DNA from 2 places in the Lactococcus sp. FSL K6-0773 genome. Region 1 is predicted to be linked to the other one. Evidence: riboswitches for the same ligand, from Rfam matches in the RefSeq annotation. Region 1 holds a riboswitch; the other holds the start of a gene.

Region 1 (4,079 bases):
ATTCTTATAGTAAAAGACAAAGAATTAACGCTCTTACTTTAAAAAATGAAGGACTAAAAAAGCAGTTCCATATCTATGTTTTAATCCCATGTCTGAATGAAGAATTAGTGATTCAAACAACTTTAAAAAGTATTTTAAAAAATGATTACGAAAATCTAGTGGTAACTGTTATTGATGATGCAAGTGATGATCGGAGCTTAGAAAAAATTTCTGAAATTCAAGATTCTCGATTGAATGTTCTAAGACGTATTAAACCTAATGCGCAAAAAGGAAAAGGGACGGCTTTGAATTGGGCTTATTATCAAATTAGTGAACAAATTCAAGAAGCTGGAATTGCTCCGGAGGATGTTCTTATTGCGATAATTGATGCCGATACAAAACTTGATAACAATTATTTTGAAAAAGTAAATATGGCTTTCAATCATGATGCTAAGCTTACTGGTTTGCAATCCAAGGTTCGTGTTGCCAATTTGATTAAAGATGCTTCACAAGACTTGGAATTTTCTGAAATTATCAATGCGACACAGATGTTTCGGACTTTGACCAATACAGTTGCTTTTGGTGGAAATGGACAGTTCTGTAAATTAAGTACTCTTCAGGCATTGAATGAAGACCCTTGGACAGATTCACTTGTTGAAGATTTTGATTTATCAACTCGTCTCTTTCTGTCAGATATTGAAGTTAAAAATGCTCAATTTGATGATATTTACATTGAACAGACAGGGATTATCAATGATAATGAAGCTTTGGTTAAACAACGAGTGCGATGGGCACAGGGAAATATTCAATCTTCAAAATATATTTTACCGACGATTCGGTCAAAAAAATTGCAGAATAAACAGAAGTTTGAATTATTGATGACCCTACTGAAACCTTGGTTAATGGGGATTGAATATATCATTGTAATTTATACACTGATTATGATTGTTAATTCTGCTATCCTATCAGGGATTACTCAATCACTTAAAATTGTTGTTGTGCTTTTTATCGTGATGTCAATTTATATTATCTTTGTGAATTTTGTATGGGCTATTCTTTATAACAAAGGAAAATCTCAAGAAAAAACAAGGGTGTGGGATGTAGTGAAAGATACGGTTAATCTGACGAAATTTCTACTTATTTTAACTCAAATTTATCCGCAGTCAGCCATTCGATATTTCAACTCTAAAAATGATTGGGTAAAAGCTAATCGTCAAGAAGAAAGTGTTGACCCTCATATTGATGAGCATAAAAAATAAGAAAAACCTGCCTTTTGGGCTAGGTTTTTTCTTTTGTATATTTGCGAAATTAGTTTTTTTAGTTTAAATATGTTAAAGTAGTTGTAGTTTTAATAATAAATCAATAACACAATGGGTACTGGTAAAAACTAAAATTACCGGTTGAGAAAGACCATCAGACTTGAACAGGTTAAGACCTGCGTAAGAATGTGTCCGAGTTTTAATTGTATTTTCTTTATGAAAATCTTTTAGCTTACTTTCTTATCATACTAGAGCCCTCCTTGTGTTAATAAAGGAGTTTTTTGATGTCAATTTTAGAAAAGATTCAAGAAAAACAACCACTTATCTTAAATTTAGCGAATTTTGTAACTCCACAAAGAGTTGCGGATGCGATTAGTTTTGCTGGTGGTTCACCATTAATGACTGCGGAAATTTCAGAAAGTGAAACTTTAGTTGAAATTGCAGATGCTGTAGTGGTTAATATTGGAACCATTTCAGAAAAGGATTATCCGCTTTTTTTGACTATTTGTCAGTTAGCAAATCAAAAGCACAAACCTTTAATTTTGGACCCAGTTGCTGTCAATGTCCCTTTTAGAGCAAATTTTGTCAAAAGATTAATGCAAGAGGTGAAATTTGATATCATTCGTGGGAATTCAGCGGAAATTGCTTGGTTTGCTGATAAAGAAAGCTTGAACAAAGGAATTGATGCACTTGAGTCAAATTTAGAAGTTGAGCACGCGCGAGTTGCTGCTCAAAAAACAGGGGCAGTCATTATTCAAACTGGAAAAGTTGATGTTATTTCTAATGGGTTTGAGGAACTATTTGTTGAAACTGATAGTCCACTTTTTAAAATTAATGTTGGCTGTGGGGATATGTTGTCAGCAATTGTTGGAACTTTTGCGGCTGTATCTGATGATTTATTTAAGGCGGCTTATGAAGCGACAGAATTCTTCGGTGAATCTGGTGTGAAAGCTACTGAGCAAGTAGAAAATCTACCAGGAAATTTTGTGAATCGTTTTCTTGATAAAATTTATCAAGCGACGCAAGAGGTTATATAAGGGAGAAAAAGAAATGATTGATGTTTCTAAAGTTGTGACAATCGCTGGAATTGATTCTTCTGGTGGGGCTGGTATTAATGCTGACCTAAAAACTTTTCATAATCAAAAAGTATATTCGGCAACGATTGTGACAGGGTTGACAGCGCAAAATACCTATGGAGTACAAGAAATTTTACCGACAAATAAAGCTTTTATTTTGGCTCAATTTGACTCAGTATTTTCTGATTTGGAAATTTCGGCAGCTAAAACGGGGGCACTTTTTGATACTGCTCAAGTTGAAGCGGTAATTCAAGGCTTGAAAAAATATAAACCGAAGCATTTGCTGGTGGATCCGGTAATGGTGGCTAAAGGCGGGGCAATTCTTTTGACAAGAGAAGCCATTGATTTGATAAAAAATGAATTGTTACCTTTAGCAGAATTGGTCACTCCCAATTTGGAAGAGGCAGAGGTTATGTGTGGCTATAAAATTACTGACGAAAAGGAAGTTTTAAAAGCCCTTCATGATATTCAAAAGTTAGGTACTAAAAATGTGCTGATTAAAGGGGGACATGGCAATGGAGAACTGGTCAGAGATTATTTATTGATGACAGATGGTTCTGTCAGTACTTATGACTCTAAAAGATTACTGACAGAAAGAACACACGGAACCGGAGATACACTTTCTTCTTATATTACAGCTCATTTAGCTTTAGGAGAAGATTTAAAAGAAGTGATGCCAAAAGCTAAATTGTTTATTACTGAAGCTATTTCACAAACAATCAATGTTGGTCACGGTCACGGACCGTTAAACCATTGGGTGACAATTAATGAAAAATAAAATTTTAGACCTGAGGGCATATTTTATTGCTGGCCCACAAGATTTTCCAAAACTTTCAATTGATGATGCAATCGATAAAATTTCTGTAATCATAAAAAGTGGAGTAACGGTTTATCAATTTCGTGATAAGGGAACAATTTATAAAAATAAAAATCAACGATTAGAAGTAGCAAAAAGACTACAAGAAGTAGCTCAGAAAGCGGCTGTTTCTTTTATTGTGAATGATGATGTTGAATTAGCGCGTGAATTGTCAGCTGACGGGATTCATGTCGGACAAGACGATGATTCTGTCAGTAAAATTCGTGAGCTGATTGGCCAAGAAATGTGGGTAGGACTTTCTGTCAGTAATGATATGGAATTAGAAAGCGCTCAAAAGAGTGGGGCTGACTATTTGGGAATTGGTCCAATTTATCCAACAAATAGCAAGTCCGACGCAGCAGAACCAATTGGGGTTGACCATTTAAGAAAAATGCTTGAGCATAATCAATTACCAACTGTTGGAATTGGTGGAATTACTGAAAATTCACTGACAGAGCTTTCAAAAATTGGTCTGGGTGGAGTTGCGGTAATTTCTTTGCTGACAGAATCCGAAAATTACAAAAATATGGTTCAAAAAATTAAGCAAAATATTAGATGAAAAAGATGTTGTACCCTTAAAAATACAACAAAACAAAATGATTCCGTTTTCTTTTTATTATATAAATTAAACTTACACAAATGTAAGTTTTTTTTCTTTAATAAATGTTATAATCAGAGTCATAAATGATATGAGATTAACTGAGTATTCTAAAAACCTCTTATTGATTTATATTTAAAAGGAGTTCCAATGGACAAGAAAAAAGAAATTCGTCTATTTTTGGCTAAAACAGTATTTTACTTTATAATTATTTTAATTCTGCTCTATCTTTATTCCTACAGTCATACTGGCGGAGCACACTTTATCTATAACGAATTTTAGAGAGAATTATCGAAGGAGTTAATTATGAA
Region 2 (4,079 bases), 960 kb from region 1:
TATTTACCGTTTTATTTGCTTGAGATTTTTGACCAAAGCCGATAAATGCAGCAATAGCTACAATAACAACAACAATTATTCCAATAATTATATTACGATTTCTAGGATTCATAATCTTCTCCAATTTCTACTGACCAAACCGTTCGTAATCAGTTTGAGTCTTCTGTCAGTAAAATTTATTAGCCCTAAGGCAGAAATTTCTAAAGTAGAAATTTCCAAAGTTTTCACCTAACCGTTACTTTTTAACGAAATTACTTAGTCGAGTTTCAATCCCCAAGCAGCAATTTTTCTCTTATCAGGATAAGCTTTCTCAATTGCTTTTTTCGTTGCTTCAGTTTGGTAGGCTTTCACAACTTCTTTATAAATTTTGTTATTAGCATCTTTTTTATTTGCAACGATAATATTAATCCATTGCTCGCTATCTTTGTTTACAGGTTCAGTATAAATAGACTCTTCAACCGTTAATTTTGCTGTTGTTGCAAAATCGTCATTAATTACTGCCGCTGTAATTGAATCAAGCGCACGCGGTGTTTGTGCCGCATCTAATTCTTTAATGACCAAATTTTTTGGATTTGAATTAATATCTTTGACTGTCGCAAGTGTATCACCTGATACAGAAAGGCCAATCAAACCAGCATTCTTCAAGACATAAAGTGCACGACTTTCATTTGAAGCGTCATTAGGTACTGCAATTGTATCTCCTGATTTAATTTGGCTCAATGAAGTAATTTTTTTAGAATAAAGACGAATTGGTGAAATTGTTGTATTACCAATTGCTTTCAAATCACCGTCATTAGCTTTATTCCAAGCATTCAAGAAAGCATAATGTTGGAAGGCATTCAAATCAATATCGCCGTTTTTCAAAGCTGTATTTGGTTGTGTATAATCTGTAAAATGAGTGAATTTTAAAGTAATTCCATATTTATCTTTAGCTGTTTTAGAAACAGTTGACCAAATGGCATCATCTTCTTTTGTTCCTGTCATTATTCCAATATTCACAGTTTTATTTGCCGTTTTACTTTCACCAGATTTATGATTAAAACCGAAAAATGCAGCGATAGCAACAATTACAACAACAATAACGACAATTAAAATATTTCTGTTTCTTGGATTCATTTCTTCTCCCTTTTTTCTAATTGATTTATTTTTCAAAATCAATTATTCCCCTTTTGATAAACTTTTTACATCTATTAGAAAAATTAACCGTGCACCTGTTAATTTTTCTAATACTAAACAAATTCTTCAAGATAAAGCGCTCATGCTAAATAAAAATAGCTCATTTCATATAAAGAAACGAGCTATATCGTGGTCCCATTCTTGATTTAAGCACTTTTTAGTTCACTGAAAATTTTCAGATCCCAAAGGCAACTTTCAAGTTCAATAACGAGAACCATTCCGTCAAGAGCTTAGTTAAACCTCACTCTTGCTACGCTTATCAAGCCATTTTCATTGCTTCACTCAGGCTTGCTCTCACCGCTACAAGCTCTCTGTGCTGACCTTCACAATTACTTACTCGACCGCTTTTATTTTGTCCGAATTTGTGTATAGACTTATTCTAACAGACTTTCGTTTTTTTTGAATTATTGATTTTTTATGTTGCCTTAAATATTTTTTAAGTTTAATTTATAAAATAGATTAACAATCTTAAAAAAATGCTTTTCAACTTAAAATATGCTAAACTTAAAGGGTAAAAATAAATATTTGCACAATGGGTCTATTGATAAAACTGTCAGTAGCGAGAAATACCATCTGACCTGATCTGGGTAATGCCAGCGTAGGAATGTGTTAAGACAAATGTCTAATTTCTAACCCTCCTTTTGTGCGCATCAAAAAGGAGTTTTTTTATGTCTAATTCTAAGTTCAATGTCCGTTTATTAACGGAAATTGCCTTCATGGCGGCACTCGCCTTCATCATCAGCCTTATTCCAAATACTGTTTATGGCTGGATTATTGTTGAAATCGCCTGTATCCCAATTCTTATTCTCAGTTTTCGTCGCGGCCTAACAGCTGGACTTGTTGGTGGATTAATCTGGGGAATTCTGTCAATGATTACTGGACACGCTTATATTTTAACCTTGTCTCAAGCTTTTCTTGAATATCTCATCGCCCCTGTTTCACTTGGAATTGCTGGACTTTTCCGCCAAAAAACAGCCCCTCTAAAACTTGTACCAGTTCTTTTGGGAACTTTTGTTGCTGTTCTTCTTAAATACTTCTTCCATTTTATTGCCGGAATCATTTTCTGGAGCCAATACGCTTGGAAAGGCTGGGGAGCCGTGGCTTATTCTCTTGCTGTCAATGGAATCAGTGCAATTTTGACTGCTATTGCTGCATTTGTCATTTTGATCATTTTCGTCAAAAAATTCCCTAAACTTTTCATTTATAGCAATTACTAATAAAATCTGTCAGTAAAATTATTTTATCTTGTCAGTCAGCACAAATTCTTCTATAATAAAGCTATGTCTAAAAAGCAAAAATTAAAGAAAACACTTGTAGAACAAATTCTTGATAAGGCAAAAATTGAGCATACTGGACTTGCAATTAACGCTTTAGAAAGTAATAGCCTCCCTGTGGATATCAGCCGCAGTGATATTTATAAAACCCTAGCACTAATCGGCGATAAAACTGGCCCTGTCATTGGTATTCTTCCACTGACAGAGCATTTGTCAGAAAAAAAATTGGCCAAAGTTTCGGGCAATAAAAAAGTAAGCATGATTCCTCAAAAAGACTTGCAAAAAACGACAGGTTATATTCACGGTGCAAATAATCCTGTGGGGATTTGGCAAAATAAAAAATTCCCAATTTTCATTGATTCTATTGCCTTAGAGCACGACTTTATCGTTTGTTCAGCTGGCGAAGTTGGGCGTAGCATAAAAATCGCTCCTAAAGTCCTTGCTGACTTTGTTCATGCTCAATTTGTCGAAATTAGAGAATAAAATTACTGACAGAATTTCTGTCAGTAATTTTTTGTTTATTAAAGCAAGAGTTTGCAAAAATTCTTCTTTTTTAGTATATTTTATTTTATACATAAAACAAAGGATTCTTAATGCAAAATACAAAATTATATTCTTTAACCCTAATTGCTCTTGGTGCAGCAATTATTGCGGTTCTCTCTCCTCTGTCTATCCCAATTGGTATTGTGCCCGTCACCTTACAAACACTTGCCGTAGGACTTGTTGCCACAGTACTAAAAGCGCGTGAAACTTTTTTTGCTATCTTACTCTATCTCCTGCTAGGATTTATTGGAATTCCCGTATTCACTGGTGGGACATCAGGAATTGCGGTTCTTTTTGGCCCAACAGGTGGTTTTCTAATTGCCTTTTTAATAATGGGAACTCTTATTTCTTTTGGCCTTCATCAAATTAATTATAAGACCATCCCTGCTTTTATCATAAATATTGTAGGACACCTGCTTATGTTAGTTATCGGAACATTGTGGCTCAAATTTTTTACCAATGTCGACTGGTCATTGGCCTTAAAGCTTGGATTCACACCATTTGTCATTGTTGAAATTATTAAAGCTGTCCTTGTCACTATCTTTGGCTTAGCACTTATTCGTGCACTTTCTCACACAAATAAATACTTTACAAACTAAGGCAAAACCGATACAATTAGTCTATGTTTATAAAAGTACTTATGGCGCTTTATCCCCTTATTGTCTTTATTGCATTGGTTTTCATTTTCAAGTTTTTTAGACTTCGTCACTTAACCAATCGCAAACTAAAAATTCCAGATGTTTTTACAATATTTCTCATCTTAGGGATGCAAATTTTTTCTAAAAATGTTACAAGTATCAGCATCATTCCATACTACCTGCTAATCATTTCTGGCTTAGCGCTTGTTTTGTTGTTGCTTGATTTGCTTTATTATAAACAATTTACCTATCGTCGCTTTTTAAAACTCTGGTGGCGCTTGACCTTCTTTATTACTTTGATTATTTATCTTATCCTTATTGTGATAACATTTACCCATTAAAAAAAAGCCCTGAAATCTCAGGGCTTTTATTTATTTCCTAATTCTTTTAAGAGAACACCAAATTCTTCTTCAGATAAAGTAATTCCTTTACCCATTTTTTCATGGTC

The links. A riboswitch is a leader RNA that binds a small molecule or an ion and turns the genes downstream of it on or off. The one in region 1 is predicted to bind thiamine pyrophosphate.
Region 2: linked by a shared signal. The riboswitch ahead of thiT (energy-coupled thiamine transporter ThiT) and the one ahead of thiM (hydroxyethylthiazole kinase) in region 1 are both predicted to bind thiamine pyrophosphate.

What each region holds. Positions count from the first base shown of each region.
Region 1 is NZ_JBBOVF010000001.1:528,994-533,072, forward strand. Features, by position in the region: gene MHB61_RS02620 (glycosyltransferase) at 1-1,238, shown strand, start outside; TPP riboswitch at 1,340-1,442, shown strand; gene thiM (hydroxyethylthiazole kinase) at 1,523-2,275, shown strand; gene thiD (bifunctional hydroxymethylpyrimidine kinase/phosphomethylpyrimidine kinase) at 2,289-3,092, shown strand; gene thiE (thiamine phosphate synthase) at 3,082-3,729, shown strand; gene dltX (teichoic acid D-Ala incorporation-associated protein DltX) at 3,919-4,050, shown strand; gene dltA (D-alanine--poly(phosphoribitol) ligase subunit DltA) at 4,075-4,079, shown strand, end outside.
Region 2 is NZ_JBBOVF010000001.1:1,491,290-1,495,368, forward strand. Features, by position in the region: gene MHB61_RS07160 (MetQ/NlpA family ABC transporter substrate-binding protein) at 1-112, opposite strand, end outside; gene MHB61_RS07165 (MetQ/NlpA family ABC transporter substrate-binding protein) at 256-1,116, opposite strand; TPP riboswitch at 1,699-1,798, shown strand; gene thiT (energy-coupled thiamine transporter ThiT) at 1,845-2,393, shown strand; gene MHB61_RS07175 (aminoacyl-tRNA deacylase) at 2,457-2,933, shown strand; gene MHB61_RS07180 (biotin transporter BioY) at 3,044-3,592, shown strand; gene MHB61_RS07185 (DUF3397 domain-containing protein) at 3,634-3,972, shown strand; gene MHB61_RS07190 (YdbC family protein) at 3,999-4,079, opposite strand, start outside.